DNA from 2 places in the Streptomyces sp. NPDC048734 genome. Region 1 is predicted to be linked to the other one. Evidence: riboswitches for the same ligand, from Rfam matches in the RefSeq annotation. Region 1 holds a riboswitch; the other holds the start of a gene.
The links. Region 1 has a riboswitch for S-adenosylmethionine ahead of ACGFQC_RS04190 (aminotransferase class V-fold PLP-dependent enzyme). Riboswitches for the same ligand answer to the same signal wherever they lie in the genome.
Positions count from the first base shown of each region.

Region 1 (8,294 bases):
TACTCGCTCCCGGACGACCTGCTCTCCGGCACCGGTGTCCGCTTCACGCAGGGTGCGATCCTGTCCGTGCCGATCGTCGGCACGTACATCTCGATGTTCCTGTTCGGCGGGGAGTTCCCGGGCGGCGACTTCGTCGCGCGGTTCTACTCGATCCACATCCTGCTGCTGCCGGGCATCATGCTCGGGCTCGTGGTCGGCCACCTGATCCTGGTCTTCTACCACAAGCACACCCAGTTCGCGGGTCCCGGACGCACCAACAAGAACGTCGTCGGCATGCCGCTGCTGCCGGTCTACATGGCCAAGGCCGGAGGCTTCTTCTTCCTGGTCTTCGGCGCCATCTCGGCCATGGCCGGCATCGCGACCATCAACCCGATCTGGGTGCTGGGCCCCTACCGTCCGGACCAGGTGTCCACCGGCGCCCAGCCCGACTGGTACATGGGCTTCGCCGAGGGTCTGATCCGCGCGATGCCGGGCTGGGAGATCAACTTCTGGGGCCACACGCTGGTCATGGGCGTGTTCGTCCCGCTGGTGCTGTTCGGTCTGTTCCTCGGTGTGATCGCCATGTACCCGTTCATCGAGTCCTGGATCACCGGCGACAAGCGCGAGCACCACATCCTGGACCGTCCGCGCAACGCCCCGACCCGTACGGCCTTCGGTGTCGCCTGGGTCACCGGCTACCTGATCATGCTGATCGGTGGTGGCAACGACATCTTCGCCACCCACTTCCACCTGTCGATCAACGCGGTCACCTGGTTCGTCCGGATCGGCTTCTTCGCCGGACCGGTCATCGCCTTCGTGATCACCAAGCGGATCTGCCTCGGCCTCCAGCGCCGCGACAAGGACAAGGTGCTGCACGGTCGCGAGACCGGCACCATCAAGCGCCTGCCGCACGGTGAGTTCATCGAGGTGCACGAGCCGCTCAGCCAGGAGGCGCTCTACACGCTCACCGCGCACGAGCAGTACAAGCCCGCCGAGATCGGCCCGACGGTCGACGAGAACGGCGTCGAGCGCAAGGTGAAGCGCACCGAGAAGGTCCGCGCCAAGCTGAGCAAGGCGTACTACGGCGAGGAGAACCAGATCCCCAAGCCGACCGTCGAGGAGTACAAGGAGATCACGAGCGGCCACGGCCACCACTGATCACTGCGTCGCCACGCACCCCAGAAGGGCCCCGTCCGGTGTACGGACGGGGCCCTTCGCCCTGTCCGCGGCTGGATAGGGTGGAACCGTCGAGACGCGCGTCCCGTGCAGCGGGACCACACTGACCCAGGAGCGGCTTATGAGCGCTGTGACCCCCGCCGGAGGCGACACCGCGGCGGCCCGTTCCTGGCCCGAGGTGCTGAACGCCCTGCTGTCCGGCCACGACCTGAGCGCCGACGCCACGGCGTGGGCGATGGACCGGATCATGCGCGGCGAGGCCACCGACGCGCAGATCGCCGGCTTCGTGGTGGCGCTGCGCGCCAAGGGCGAGACCGTCGAGGAGATCAACGGACTCGTCCGCGCGATGTACGAGCACGCCAACGTGATCGAGGTGCCCGGCCCGGCCGTCGACATCGTCGGCACGGGCGGCGACGGCGCGAAGACGGTCAACATCTCCACGATGTCCTCGATCGTCGTCGCCGGCACGGGCGTCAAGGTCGTCAAGCACGGCAACCGGGCCGCGTCCTCCGCCTCCGGCGCCTCGGACGTCCTGGAGAAGCTCGGCGTCCGCCTCGACCTGACCCCGCGGCGGGTGGCCGAGGTCGCCGAGGAGGCGGGCATCACCTTCTGCTTCGCCGTCAAGTTCCACCCGGCGCTGCGTCACGCGGGCGCCGCGCGCGGCCAGCTGGGCATCCGCACGGTGTTCAACGTCCTCGGCCCGCTGACCAACCCGGCCAGGGTCCGGGCCCAGGCGGTCGGTGTGGCGGACCCGCGCATGGCGCCGATCGTCGCCGGTGTCTTCGCCGAACGAGGCCACTCCTCGCTGGTGTTCCGCGGCGACGACGGCCTCGACGAGCTGACGACGACCTCCACCTCCCGGGTCTGGGTGGTGCGGGAGGGCAAGGTGACCGAGGAGTCCTTCGACCCGCGCGACGTCGGCCTCGACCTCGTTCCCGTCGAGGCCCTGCGGGGTGCCGACGCCTCCTACAACGCCGAGGTGGCGCGCAGGCTGCTGGACGGCGGGACGGGTCCGGTCCGCGACGCCGTCCTGCTGAACTCGGCGGCCGCCCTGGTCGCCCTGGAGCCGACCGGGGCGCCGCTCGCCGAGCAGCTGCGCGCCGGCATGACCAGGGCCGCGGAGTCCCTCGACTCGGGGGCGGCGAAGCGGACGCTGGAGCGCTGGGCGGCGGCCACCCACGCCTGAGCCGGGACAGCGGCCGGCGAGGCGCGGTCCGGACTCCCGGTGTCTCAGGACATGGACCGCGCCTCGCGCGCCGGTGACCGTGTGGCAGAATGCCGTACCAGGTCATGAGTGACAGTCATGAGGCCCCGGCCGACTGTCCGGCAACCCTCCGTCCGTGGCGGGGTGCCCCGGGTGAAGACCAGGCTGTGGACAGAAAGGTCCACGGCAAGCGCGGACCCCTCACCGCACCAGGGGTCCTGGTCGTCGAGGAGCCTTCCGTGAGCAAGCGAATGCGATAGGGCCGCAGAGCCCCGCCTCCGCATCCCTCCTTCACCTTTCCCGCGCTCGAGCCGTAGCCGCTCGCGTGGTGAATCCCCCTGCCTCTCACGGGAGTTCAGCCATGTCCGTCTCCACCGCTGCCGCCGCCCCGACCCTTTGCGCCCCCCTGCCCGTTCTGGGACGGGACGTCACCGTCCCGCTCGTCACCGGCGGCGAGGTCGGCTACGCGGCCCTGGACTACGCCGCCAGCGCCCCCGCCCTCCAGCGCGTCTGGGACGACGTGGCCGCCTACGCCCCCTACTACGGCAGCGTCCACCGCGGCGCCGGACATCTTTCCCAGCTCTCCACCGACCTCTTCGAGAACGCCCGCCGCACGGTCGCCGCGTTCCTCGACTGCCGGCCCGACGACCAGCTCGTCTTCACGCGCTCCACCACCGACTCCCTCAACCTCCTGGCCGCCGCGCTCCCCGCCGACTGCCAGGTCTTCGTCTTCGAGACCGAGCACCACGCCGCGCTGCTGCCCTGGAAGGACGCCCGGGTCACCTGCCTCGACGCCCCGCGCACCCCGCTCCAGGCCGTCGCCGCCCTGGAGCGGGCCCTCGCCGACCGGGAACCGCACGGCCCGGCCCTGGTCTGCGTCACCGGCGCCTCCAACGTCACCGGCGAGTTGTGGCCCGTACGCGAACTGGCCGCCGCGGCCCACGCCCACGGTGCCCGGATCGTCCTGGACGCCGCCCAGCTCGCCCCCCACCACCCGGTGTCCGTCCGCGACCTCGACGTCGACTGGGTCGCCTTCTCCGGCCACAAGCTGTACGCCCCCTTCGGCTCCGGCGTGCTGGCCGGCCGCGCCGACTGGCTGCGGGCGGCCGAGCCGTACCTCGCCGGTGGCGGTGCCAGCCGCAGGGTGGCCCGGCGCGCGGACGGGGGAGTGGACGTGGAGTGGCACGAGAGCGCCGCCCGGCACGAGGCCGGCTCCCCGAACGTCATCGGGGCCTACGCCATCGCCTCCGCCTGCAAGGCCCTCACCGAAGCGGGCTTCGACACCCTGGTGGCCCGTGAGCAGCACCTCGTGGAGAAGGTCCGCACCGGCCTCGCGGAGGTCCCCGGGGTACGGATCCTGTCCCTCTTCGGCGACGACGCGCCGCGGGTCGGCGTGATCTCCTTCGTCGTGGAGGGCTGGAACAGCTCCCACTTCGCCGCCGCGCTCTCCGCCGAGTACGGCATCGGCGTCCGCGACGGCCTCTTCTGCGCCCATCCCCTGGTGCGCACCCTCCTCGGGGGCACCCCTCACAGCCAGGGCGAGTGCGGCGCCCCCGAGGCGGCCCCGGGCGAGAAGTCCCTCAACGCGATCCGCGTGAGCTTCGGCGCGGGCACCCCCGACGAGCACGTCGACCGCTTCGTGGCGGCGGTGCGTGAGCTGGTGACCGAGGGCGCGAAGTGGCGCTACCGCACGCAGGACGGCCGCTGCGTCCCGGCGGTGTAGGCGGGGCCTTTCCGCCGCGGGCGGTGCGCCGGACGGTCAGGAGTCCAGCCCGATGGCGAACGCGGCCTCGAGGTCGTGCTGCGAGTAGGTGCGGAACGCCACGTGCGTGTCCGTCGCCTCCACGCCAGGGATCTTGCTGATCCGTCCCGGGATCACGTCGGCGAGGTCCTCGTGCTGCCGCACCCGCACCATGGCGATCAGGTCGTAGGTGCCGGTCACGGAGAACACCTCGCTCACGGACTCCAGCGAAGCGATCGACTCCGCGATCTCGGGGATCCGGTCCACGCTGGTCTTGATGAGGACGATCGCGGTGATCACGGCTGGTTCTCTCCCTCGGGGGCCGGGGCTGGGCTGCTGCTCACTCTAGTGCCGCGGCAGGCGACGTCCGCCCCGTCGCGACGCCCTGCACGCCCCCTCGCCGCACCGGCCGAGAGTCCGAGTGCGTCCAGTACCGAGGACTTCCGGCCGGCACTCCCCCCGCCTTCGGCCGGGGGTACCCCCGGAGCACGCACCGGCCGCCGCTCCTTCACGGGCGAACGTCGCCTGCCGCGGCACTGGTGGGCCGGGCGAACCGGGCCCACGCGTAGACGAAGCCCAGCCCGAAGCCCACCAGGTGCGCCAGGTACGCCACGCCCGGCCCCGGTCCGGCCCGCCCCGCCGCCACCCATTGCAGCGCCGCCCAGAAGGGCAGCACGACCCAGGCCGGGAAGCGCAGCGGCAGGAAGAAGAGGAACGGCAGGAGACTGGTGACGCGGGCTCGGGGAAACAGGTACAGCAAGGCGCCGAGAACCGCCGAGATCGCCCCGGAGGCCCCGACCAGGGACTGCCCGGAGTCGGCGTTGGCGGCGGCGTACCCCAGCAGCGCCAGGGCGCCGCAGCCGAGGTAGAAGAGCGTGAACTCGACGCGGCCCATCCGGTGCTCGGTCATCGCCCCGAAGACGTAGAGGAAGAGCATGTTGCCCAGCAGGTGCACCCAGCTGCCGTGGACGAACAGGGCCGTGAAGGGCGTCAGGGCGGACCTCGGCGCGCCGTCGAACACGTCCTCGGGGATCACGCCCCACCGGCGGAAGTAGGCGCGTTGCGCGAGCGCCGCCTCCTCGCCGGTGCCGTACACCGGATCGAGGCCCGAGGCCGGACCGATCACGAAGATCAGGCAGCACAGGGCCATCAGCGCGTACGTCACGGGCGCCACGGGGTGTCGGACGGCCCGGCCCAGGGGTCTCCTCCAGTCGCTGATCATGGCTACAGAGCATGACGCAACGGGACGTACCGGGCCGTACCGCCTCGCCGCCGTGGACGGACGGGCGGCGAGGACCCGCCAGGCCGTAGGGTTACGAGCCACATGCTCCGGGGAGCCTTCGACGCGCCCCGGTCCCGGAAGACCGACACTAGAAGGAAGCGGACGGTCACGATGACGGTTCCCCTGCCGACCGCCACGACGCGGTGGCGCTGCACTCTCTGCGGCAACCTCACGCGGTTCGACGTGACGCGCTCGTCGAAGGTCGTCGAGTACGTCCACCTCGATCTCGCCGGTGAGGCGAAGGTGGAGGAGCGCGAGGTGGTCAGTGAGACCATCGAGTCGGTGCGGTGCCGTTGGTGCAACGCCGTGGATCAGGTGGAGCTGGTGGACAGGCCGGGCGCCGGCTCCTGAGGATGGGGGTCCCCCCGCTCGGGCGAAGCCGAGAGCGGGGGAGGGCCCCGCACGGAATTGGGGTGTGACGGATGGTGGAGACCACGGGCGGGGGGCCGGGCGACGGCGCCGCCGAGGTGCTCGACCGTCCGCTGCCCGACGGGGTGCGGCGCCGGGTCGTGCAGATCGTCTCGGACGGCTTCGGCGGCCTGACCGTCGCCGAACTGCCCGCCCAGCTGCGGCAGTACGCCCGGTTCGCCCCGAACCGGCGGGCCAAGTTCGCGGGCAACGCGATGGCCGCCGCGCTGGAGACCGACCCGCTGTTCCGCCAGCGCATCGCGGAGAAGTTCAGGGAGGCCCAGCCGGAACTGGCCGGCGCCCTGGACTCCGGTTCGCCGCCCCCGGCCGCGGACCCGCTCGACGTGGCCGCCGCGGCCTACGTGCTGCGCCCCACCGGCTGGGTCAAGCTGGTCACCGCCGCCGGCGAGGAGGCCCTGCGGGCGGACGCCGAGCGGGCCGACGAGGAGAGCCGGGCGGAGCTGGAGCGGCTGCGCGAGCAGCTCGCCGAGGCCCGTGAGCTGACCCGGACCGAGACCGAGCGGCTGCGCGCCGAGCTGGACGCGGCGAAGCGGGAGGGCGAGTCGCTGCACCGCAAGCTGCGGTCGGCCCTCAGCGACGTCAAGCGGGGCGAGGCCGCGCTGCGCAAGCTCCAGGGCGAGATGGAGGCCGTACGGAGCGAGGGGCAGGCGCAGGTGTCCGCGGCCGAGAGCGAGTCGCGGCGGCTCAAGGCGCGGCTCGGCGAGGCGGAGGCCGCGCTGGAGGCCACCCGGCGGGCGGCCCGCGAGGGGCGCAGCGTCGAGGACATGCGGGTACGGCTGCTGCTGGACACCCTGCTGGAATCGGCCCAGGGGCTGCGCCGGGAACTGGCGCTGCCGCCGGTGTCGGTGCGTCCGGCGGAGACCGTCGACGCGGTGGAGCCCGGCCGGATGACCCCGAAGGACATCGCGGCCCGCGCGCTGTCGGAGAACGACCCGGCGATCCTGGACCAGTTGCTGGCGCTGCCGCAGGCGCATCTCGTCGTCGACGGCTACAACGTCACCAAGACCGGTTATCCGCAGATGCCGTTGGAGAAGCAGCGGCTGCGGCTGCTCGGGCAGCTCTCGGCGCTCGCCGCGCAGACCGGCGCCGAGGTCACCTGCGTCTTCGACGGTGCCGAGCTGGTCGCGCCGGTACTGCTGGCGCCGCCGCGCGGGGTGCGGGTGCTGTTCTCCAAGCCGGGGATCACCGCCGACGAGCTGATCCGCCAGCTGGTGCGGGCCGAGCCGCCCGGCCGGCCGGTCATCGTGGCCTCGACGGACCGCGAGGTGGCCGACGGGGTGGCCAGGGCGGGGGCCCGGCCTGTGGCTTCTGCGGTACTCCTGAAGCGACTGACCTGAAGGTCAACGTAAAGGTTTAATGCCCGAATTGACGCAATCATCACGCAACGTAGCGTCAATCATGCGTCACCGCATGTGGGTTGAGTGTAAAGAATGCGGTGCGTCACCGACTTTTTCGGCTCCAGGATTTGAAGTGATCACAAGAAGGTCACTAGGGTCTGCCTTCGAACCTCCGCACGAGTGATCACTCACATGAAGGAGCTCGCTCTCCGTGGCGTCCCACCGTCGACCCAAGCAGCCGAGTCGCGCGCGCGTGACCTTGCTGACCACCGCGGCCGCCGCCGCTGTTGCCCTGACCTCGCAGACCGCCAACGCCGCGCCGAGCGAGAAGCCCAGCAAGGACGAGGTCAAGTCCAAGGTCGACAAGCTCTACGAAGAGGCGGAGCAGGCCACCGAGAAGTACAACGGGGCCAAGGAGAAGCAGGAGAAGCTCCAGAAGGAGATCTCCACGATCCAGGACGACGTCGCCCGCGGCCAGGAAGAGCTGAACGGGCTGCGCGAGTCCATAGGCCAGGCGGCGGCGGCCCAGTACCGCTCCGGCAGCATCGACTCCTCCCTGCAGCTGTTCCTGTCCTCGGACCCGGACGACTACCTGGACAAGGCGTCCGCCGCCGACCAGCTGAGCGCCCAGCAGGTCGAGTCGCTGAAGAAGATCCAGGACAAGCAGCGCGAGCTGGCCCAGGACCGCGCGGAGGCCTCCGACAAGCTCGAGGACCTCGCCTCCACCCGCACCGAACTGGGCAAGAAGAAGAAGGAAGTCCAGGCCAAGCTCGCCGAGGCGCAGAAGCTCCTCAACACGCTGACGGCCGAGGAGAAGGCCGCGCTGGCCGCCTCCGACGCCCGCGCCAGCCGTGACGCCGGTGAGCGCGTCGAGCTCGGCAACACGGGCGCCGCCTCCGGCCGCGCCATGGCCGCCTTCCAGGCCGCCCAGAGCAAGATCGGCTCGCCCTACGTCTACGGCGCCACCGGCCCGTCCTCCTTCGACTGCTCGGGCCTGACCTCCTGGGCCTTCGGCCAGGCCGGCGTCAGCATCCCGCGCATCTCGCAGGACCAGGCGAACGCCGGTACGCGCATCTACTCCCAGTCCGACCTCAAGGTCGGCGACCTGGTGATCTTCTACGGCGACCTGCACCACGTCGGCTTCTA
Region 1 covers NZ_JBICUZ010000001.1:951,603-959,896, forward strand. The annotation lists gene ACGFQC_RS04180 (cytochrome bc complex cytochrome b subunit) at 1-1,137, shown strand, start outside; gene trpD (anthranilate phosphoribosyltransferase) at 1,277-2,341, shown strand; SAM riboswitch class IV at 2,442-2,558, shown strand; gene ACGFQC_RS04190 (aminotransferase class V-fold PLP-dependent enzyme) at 2,721-4,082, shown strand; gene ACGFQC_RS04195 (Lrp/AsnC ligand binding domain-containing protein) at 4,119-4,400, opposite strand; gene ACGFQC_RS04200 (rhomboid family intramembrane serine protease) at 4,609-5,322, opposite strand; gene ACGFQC_RS04205 (hypothetical protein) at 5,494-5,733, shown strand; gene ACGFQC_RS04210 (NYN domain-containing protein) at 5,805-7,148, shown strand; gene ACGFQC_RS04215 (NlpC/P60 family protein) at 7,360-8,294, shown strand, end outside.

Region 2 (8,294 bases), on a different contig from region 1:
CGTCCACACCTTCACCTGGCTGAAGAACGAACTGGTCGGCAAGGGCCTCACCGGACCGGTCGCGCCGGGCAAGCTCAACCGGGCCGACGCGTTCGCCGCGTTCGCCGCCGGCCAGGTCGGCATGCTCAACGGGCACCCCTCGCTGATGAAGACGGCCGCGAAGAAGGGCGTGAAGTTCGGCATGGTCCCGATGCCCGGCCTCGACGGGCCGACCAAGGTCTCCATGGGCGTCGCCGACTGGATGACCGCCTTCAAGCAGAACGGCCACGCCGAGCAGATCAAGGACTTCCTGAACTTCGTCTACAGCGAGAAGAACGTCCTCGACTTCTCCCGCGAGTACGACCTGCTGCCCGTCACCAACTCCGCCTCCCAGACCATGACGGCCGCCCCCGAGGACGCCGACCTCAAGCCCTTCCTCGACCAGCTGCCGGTGTCCGAGCTGTACCCGGTGGGGCGCACCTCCTGGGCGGCGGTCAGCGCGGACGTCAAGAAGCGGATCGGCCAGGCCGTGCAGCCCGGTGGCAGCCCGGCCGAAATCCTCGGCCGGCTCCAGATGACGGCCACCGCCGCGGAGAGCGGCACCGGCGGCTGAGCCGCCTCCGGGCGGTTGGGTTACCGTGCGGGGCATGGAGCGGGCGGCAGACGACGACGGGCACGACGGGCACGACGGGCACGGCGGGCACGGAGGGCTCGGGGCGAGGGAGCGGGGCATCCTCGCCCTGGAGCGGCGTGGGTTCCAGGGGCCCGGCGCGAAGGAACGGGCGATCCGTGAGGAGCTGGACCTGTCGCCCGTGCGGTACTACCAGCTGCTCAACGCGCTGCTGGACGACGCACGGGCGCTGGCGCACGACCCGGTGACGGTGAACCGGCTCCGCCGGGTGCGGGAGGCCCGCCGGGCGGAGCGGTGAGCCCGCCGGGACGGGGAGTCCGTACGGGTGGGCAGGGGGCGCCGTCCCCGGGGACCGCCGTTCCCGGACCCCCGCTTCGGTCCTGAAGCGGCCCCGTCCTCGAAGGCCGGACCAGCCGGGTCGCCGTGCCCGGCACCGGGAAGTGCGGGCCCGTCCGGTCGTGGACCCGTCCCCCTCGCCGCCGATCCCGTCCGGTTATCGTCACCGTATGGGCACCCACGAGACGCACTCCACGGACTCCCGCTCCTCTCTCCCCACCCCCACCACCCCCCACGGCCGCGAGGCGCTCGCCGCGATCCTGGCCGCGCCGCGCACCGCGCTCGTCGCGCTCGACTTCGACGGCACGCTCGCGCCGATCGTCGAGAACCCGGAGGACGCGCGGCCGCATCCGGACGCGCTCCCCGCGCTCGCGGAGCTGGCGCCGAAGGTGGCCTCGGTCGCCGTGGTGACCGGACGGCCCGCCGCCGTGGCGGTGGGCAACGGCGGGTTCGCCGGGGTGCCGGGGCTGGAGCGGCTGGCCGTGCTCGGGCACTACGGGGCCGAGCGGTGGGACGCCCGCACCGGGACCGTCACCGCGCTCGCGCCGCATCCCGGTGTCGCGGCCGTGCGGGCCGAGCTGCCCGCCGTGCTGGAGGCGGCCGGGGCGTGGCGGGGGACCTGGGTCGAGGAGAAGGGGCGGGCCGTCGCCGTGCACACGCGGCGGGCGGAGGATCCGCAGGCCGCGTTCGAGGCGCTGCGCCGCCCGCTCGCCGACCTCGCGGCCCGGCACGGACTCATCGTCGAGCCGGGCCGGATGGTGCTGGAGCTGCGGCCGCCGGGCGTGGACAAGGGCGTGGCGCTGACGGAGTACGTCCGCGAGACCGGCGCCGGGACGGTTCTCTACGCCGGCGACGACCTCGGGGACCTGCCCGCCTTCGCCGCCGTCGAGAAGCTCCGCTCCGACGGCGTCCCCGGTCTGCTCGTGGCCAGCGGCAGCTCCGAGGTGACCGAACTGTCGGAGCGGGCGGACCTGGTCGTCGAGGGCCCCGCCGGGGTGGTGGGACTGCTGCGTGCCCTCTCGGACGAGCTGCGGTGAGAGACCGGGCACGGGTGCGCGTGTGCGGGTCCGCCGGTGGACGGGCCGGGGGAGTGGGGCCGCTGCGGGTGTCCTTCGTGGAGCTGTGGGGACGGGCGTGGGAGTGACGGTGAGGACCGTCGGGTCCTGCCGGGTCCACAGGGTGTGTGAGGGTGACGGGCGTGGGGTGACGGTGAGGTGCCGTCGGGTCCTGCCGCGTGTGTGGGGCTGGTGAGGGTGCCGGTGGGGCGGCTGCGGTGACGGACCCGGTGTGCGCGGACCCCCGGCGGGTCGGCCGGGGGCGCGGGGTGCCGCGGGTTTTCTCCGGTCAGCCGCGGCGGAGGGCCTGGAGGGCTTGGAGCTGCTCCAGGAACCACTGGGCCGGAGGGAGCGCGGTCGCGGCCGCCGTCAGCCTCTTGCTGCGCTCCGCCCGTTCCTCCGGCGCCATGGTCAGCGCCTCGTGCAGGGCATCGGCGGTCTCCAGGACGTCGTAGGGGTTCACCACGATCGCGTCCTCGCCCAGCTCCCAGTACGCCCCCGCCTCACGGGACAGCACCAGGGCGCAGCCCTCGTCGGAGACGATCGGGACCTCCTTGGCGACCAGGTTCATGCCGTCGCGGATGGGGTTGACCAGGGCCACGTCGGCGAGGCGGTACGCCGCCAGGGAGCGGGCGAAGTCGTCCTTCACGTGCAGGACGACCGGGGTCCAGCCGGGTGTGCCGTACCGCTCGTTGATCTCCCGCGCCACCCGCTGCACCTCGGCCGTGTAGTCGCGGTAGACGGCGAGGTCCTGGCGGGAGGGGTAGGCGAACGCCACGTGGACGACGCGCTCGCGCCACTCGGGGCGGTCGTCGAGGAGCTGCCGGTAGGCCAGCAGACCGCGCACGATGTTCTTCGACAGCTCGGTGCGGTCGACGCGCACGATGGCCTTGCGGCCCTCGCCGATCTCCTCGCGCAGGGCGGCGATGCGCTCCTCGACGTCGCTCTCGTGGGAGCGGGCGCGCAGGAAGTCGGCGTCGGCGCCCAGGCCGTGCACCCCGATCCCGGTGCCGCCGGTACCGCCCGCGAACTCCGCGCAGCACGCGGTGAAGGCGTCCGCCCAGCGCCTGGTCAAAAAGCCCAGGCGGTCCGCGCCGAGCATGCCGCGCAGCAGCTGCGCGCGGATGTCGGAGGGGAGCAGCGCGAAGTAGTCCACCGGCGCCCACGGCGTGTGCGAGAAGTGGCCGATGCGCAGGTCGGGCCGCAGCTCGCGGAGCATGCCCGGGACCAGGCAGAGGTGGTAGTCCTGCACCAGGACCGCCGCGCCCTGGCCGGCCTCCTCGGCGAGCGCCTCCGCGAACGCGCGGTTGTACGCCTCGTACGACGCCCACTGGCGCCGGAACTCCGCGTCGAAGACGGGCTCCAGCGGGGTCTGGTACAGCAGGTGGTGGATGAACCAGAGCACGGAGTTGGCGATGCCGTTGTACGCGTCGGCGTGCACGTCGGCCGGGATGTCGAGCATCCGGACGCCGTCCTCGCCGACCCCGCGCCGTACCGCTTCGCGGTCGTCGTCGGAGAGCGCCGAGCACACCCACAGGGCGCCCGCGTCCGGCCCGATCGCCGACAGGCCCGAGACCAGTCCGCCGCCGCCCCTTCTGGCGTGCAGCGAACCGTCCTCGCGCACCTGGTAGGAGACCGGGCCGCGGTTGGACGCGACCAGCACCTGAGCACCCTCAGCAACAGCAGCACGCGTGGAAGCCATACGCCACAACCTAGCCCGGTCCGTAAACGCTCAAACGTACGGATGCGGTCCGTGGACGGGTCGTGTCCGGCCGTACACGACCGCCGGACCGGGTGGTGCGGCGCGCGTCCGGCCGGTTGAGCGCACGGCCCGTCAGGCGACCTTGCGTTCCGCGTACTCGGCGATCTCCGCCATCGGCGGCCGTTCCTCGGTGTCCACGGAGTAGGTGCGCGGCTCGAAGCCGTCCGCGCTCCGCTCGAACTGGGTGAGGGCGGGGCGGATCAGGTGCCCGCGGGCCAGCCGGAGCTGCGCGGTGCGGTAGATCGCCGCCGCCATCCTGCCGAGCGCCTGCCCGTCCTGGTGGCGGTGCTTGCGAACGCCGACGTCGACCTGGGCGAGGGCGTCCAGGCCGACCAGGTGCAGGGCGTCGACGAGCATGCCGAGCTCCACGCCGTAGCCGACGGGGAACGGGAGCTGTTCCAGCAGGCTGCGCCGTGCCGCGTACTCGCCGCCGAGCGGCTGCACGAAGCCGGCCAGCTGCGGCCAGTGCATGTTGAGCAGGGGGCGGGCCATGAGTTCGGTGACCCGGCCGCCCTGGCCCGCAGCGCCGCCCAGCGGGCGGTCGTACATCGCCTTGACCAGGTCCACGCCGGGGTCGGTGAGCAGCGGGCCCACGATCCCCGAGACGAAGTCGGAGGAGAACTCCCTGAGGTCGGCGTCGATGAAGCAGACGATGTCCCCGGTCGTCACGAGCAGTGACCGCCACAGCACCTCGCCCTTGCCGGGCACGGCCGGTATCCGGGGCAGGATCTCGTCCCGGTGGACGACGCGCGCCCCGGCCGCCGCGGCGACCTGCGACGTACGGTCGGTGGAGCCCGAGTCGACGACGACGATCTCGTCGACGAGGGGGACCTGCCGCATCAGGTCGTGGCGGACGACCGCGACGATGTCACCGACCGTCTCCTCCTCGTTCAGGGCGGGCAGCACCACGGACACCGACTGGCCCGAGGCGCGCTTCGCGGCCAGGACGCGGTGCAGCGGTCGGTCGGTCACGGACCAGGAGCGGGTGGCCAGCCAGGCTTCAGCTTCTTTCAGCACGGTCTGCGGCTCCTCACTGTCGTGATCACACGCGGTGCACGGCGGGTGACCGTGTGATCCATCTCGCGGTTCGGACGTCTGTCTCAACTGTCCTGGCCTTCGGTTACAGTCTTGAACAACGCGGATGACCATCGCATGTCCGAGGTGGCCGCTGTTCACAACTTCATACCGCTCATCCAGAGGGGCAGAGGGATACGGCCCGATGAAGCCCCGGCAACCCTCCAGCCGCGCGCGCCGCCAGGCGTGACCGCCCACGCGTCACGTCGATGTGGCGAGGCTCCCGGCTAGGGAAGGTGCCAAATCCGTCTCACGGCGAGATGCGTCGTGAGGAAGATGAGGAGAAAGGGCCTCGCCTCACATGGCTGCGCAGACAGTTGCAAGCACCACGAACTCCGTCGACCTCGGTCCCGCCGCGGCGCTCTCCTGCCGCGAGTGCGGACACCGCGTGCCCCTCGGCCCGGTCTTCGCCTGCGAGGAGTGTTTCGGCCCGCTCGAGATCGCCTACGACTTCTCGTCCCACGAGACCGAGGAGCTCCGCAAGCGCATCGAGGCGGGCCCCGCGAACATCTGGCGCTACGCGCCGCTGCTGCCCGTCCCGGCCGACGTGGCGGACAAGCCCAACATCAATCCCGGCTGGACCAAGCTCGTCCAGGCCGACAACCTGGCCCGCGAGCTGGGCGTCGACGCCGGCAAGCTGTTCGTCAAGGACGACTCCGGCAACCCGACGCACTCCTTCAAGGACCGCGTCGTCGCCCAGGCCATCGAGGCCGCCCGCGCCTTCGGCTTCACCACCCTGTCCTGCTCCTCCACGGGTAACCTGGCCGGTGCCGTCGGCGCCGCCGCCGCCCGTGCCGGTTTCCGCTCCTGCGTGTTCATCCCGCACGACCTGGAGCAGGGCAAGGTCGTCATGGCCGCGATCTACGGCGGCGAACTCGTCGGCATCGAGGGCAACTACGACGACGTGAACCGCTTCTGCTCCGAGCTGATCGGCGACCCGGCCGGCGAGGGCTGGGGCTTCGTCAACGTCAACCTGCGGCCCTACTACGCCGAGGGCTCCAAGACACTGGCGTACGAGATCTGCGAGCAGCTCGGCTGGCGGCTCCCCGACCAGCTCGTCGTGCCGATCGCCTCCGGCTCGCAGCTCACGAAGATCGACAAGGGGCTGCAGGAGCTGATCAAGCTCGGTCTCGTCGAGGACCGGCCGTACAAGATCTTCGGTGCGCAGGCCGAGGGCTGCTCGCCGGTGTCCGTCGCCTACAAGGCGGGTCATGACGTGGTCCGGCCGCAGAAGCCGAACACCATCGCCAAGTCCCTCGCCATCGGCAACCCGGCGGACGGGCCCTACGTCCTGGACATCGCGCGCCGCACCGGCGGCGCGGTGGAGGACGTGAACGACGAGCAGGTGGTCGACGCGATCAAGCTGCTGGCGCGGACCGAGGGCATCTTCGCGGAGACCGCCGGCGGGGTGACGGTCGGTGTGACGAGGAAGCTGATCGAGAACGGTCTCCTGGACCCGACGAAGACCACCGTCGTCCTCAACACGGGGGACGGCCTCAAGACCCTCGACGCGGTGGCCGGCACCGGCCTGACCGCCACCATCCGCCCCAACCTGGACTCCTTCCGAGAGGCTGGCCTCGCATGAGCGTGACCGTCCGCATCCCGACCATCCTGCGCACCTACACCGGTGGCAAGGCCGAGGTCCCGGCCGAGGGCGCGACCCTCGGCGAGGTCATCACCGACCTGGAGAAGAACCACACCGGCATCGCCGCCCGCGTCCTGGACGACCAGGGCAAGCTGCGCCGGTTCGTCAACGTGTACGTCAACGACGACGACGTGCGCTTCGAGCAGGGGCTGGACACGGCGACCCCGGACGGCGCCGGCGTCTCCATCATCCCGGCCGTGGCCGGCGGCTGAACGGTGTTCCGTACCCGCCGGTAGTAACCGTCGGTAATGTCAATTACCGAGAGTTCATCGAATTGCCCCCTCCGCGAGAGAAGCGGAGGGGGCAATTCAGTGTGGTTGAGCGCGATAGGATTGGGGAACACGTCGCCTCTCGCATGCCGGCCGCATATGGGTTCCGCCGGGGCGGGCGATAAGAAACAGCCAAAGTGTGCATGTGTTTTGCGCCTTTCATTCCCTTTGCGGGGTCCGACTTGCCCTGAATTCGGGCGAACTCTCACTCTTCTCCGGAGCCTTCGCGTCCAGATTTCTCGTCCGATTGACCTGTTGCAGACGGCAGTCGGACAGATACATTCGGCCGCGGTCGACGCGTTCCGGCGCACGCCCCCAACCAACTGGGGGGTGAGGTCTGACCCGGATCCGCGAAGCGCGGATCTGTGCAAGGGCCAGTAATAGGGGAGTTAGGCATGGCTCAGGGCACCGTCAAGTGGTTCAACGCGGAGAAGGGGTACGGCTTCATCGCGGTCGACGGTGGTGCGGATGTTTTCGTCCACTACAGCGCGATCCAGATGGACGGATACCGCACCCTGGAAGAGGGCCAGCGGGTCGATTTCGAGATCTCGCAGGGTCAGAAGGGGCCGCAGGCGGACATGGTCCGGCTCGCGACCGGCTGAAGCACGCGCCGACTTGCAGCGACGTTCTTCTGTTCCGTCAGCGAAGGGCTCGCACCTCCCGGGGTGCGAGCCCTTCGGTGTGTCCGGAGCCGTGCCCGATCAACCGTCGGTGCCCGCCGCCACCCCCCGTTCACCTGCGGATCTCAGGGAGGCGCTTGCACTCGGCACAGGCGAGTGCTAATCATTGCGTTAGCACTCTGAAGGTGAGAGTGACAACGAAGGACCGGGTCGGTGAGGCCCGCAGGCCAGGTGGGGCAAGGAACCACGGGGCCGGCGAGCCGTCCGTCGCGGGCGCGGGCGCGGTCCGAAGGAATCACCCCCAGTCCTGGAGGGACCACTTCACATGGCCAAGATCATCGCGTTCGACGAGGAGGCGCGGCGCGGCCTCGAGCGCGGCATGAACCAGCTCGCGGACGCCGTCAAGGTGACGCTCGGCCCCAAGGGCCGCAACGTCGTCCTCGAGAAGAAGTGGGGCGCCCCCACGATCACCAACGATGGTGTCTCCATCGCCAAGGAGATCGAGCTCGAGGACCCGTACGAGAAGATCGGCGCCGAGCTGGTCAAGGAAGTCGCCAAGAAGACGGACGACGTCGCCGGTGACGGTACGACCACCGCGACCGTCCTCGCCCAGGCGCTGGTCCGCGAGGGCCTGCGCAACGTGGCGGCCGGCGCCAACCCGATGGCTCTCAAGCGCGGTATCGAGAAGGCCGTCGAGGCCGTCTCCGGTGCCCTGCTCGAGCAGGCGAAGGATGTCGAGACCAAGGAGCAGATCGCTTCGACGGCCTCCATCTCCGCCGCCGACACCCAGATCGGCGAGCTGATCGCCGAGGCCATGGACAAGGTCGGCAAGGAAGGCGTCATCACCGTCGAGGAGTCGCAGACCTTCGGTCTCGAGCTCGAGCTCACCGAGGGCATGCGCTTCGACAAGGGCTACATCTCGG
Region 2 covers NZ_JBICUZ010000005.1:109,931-118,224, forward strand. The annotation lists gene ACGFQC_RS15445 (extracellular solute-binding protein) at 1-592, shown strand, start outside; gene ACGFQC_RS15450 (DUF3263 domain-containing protein) at 627-908, shown strand; gene otsB (trehalose-phosphatase) at 1,117-1,983, shown strand; gene ACGFQC_RS15460 (trehalose-6-phosphate synthase) at 2,291-3,703, opposite strand; gene ACGFQC_RS15465 (glucosyl-3-phosphoglycerate synthase) at 3,836-4,780, opposite strand; SAM riboswitch class I at 4,950-5,120, shown strand; gene thrC (threonine synthase) at 5,139-6,422, shown strand; gene ACGFQC_RS15475 (MoaD/ThiS family protein) at 6,419-6,694, shown strand; gene ACGFQC_RS15480 (cold-shock protein) at 7,147-7,353, shown strand; gene groL (chaperonin GroEL) at 7,697-8,294, shown strand, end outside.
Region 2: another riboswitch for S-adenosylmethionine. It lies ahead of thrC (threonine synthase); the one in region 1 lies ahead of ACGFQC_RS04190 (aminotransferase class V-fold PLP-dependent enzyme).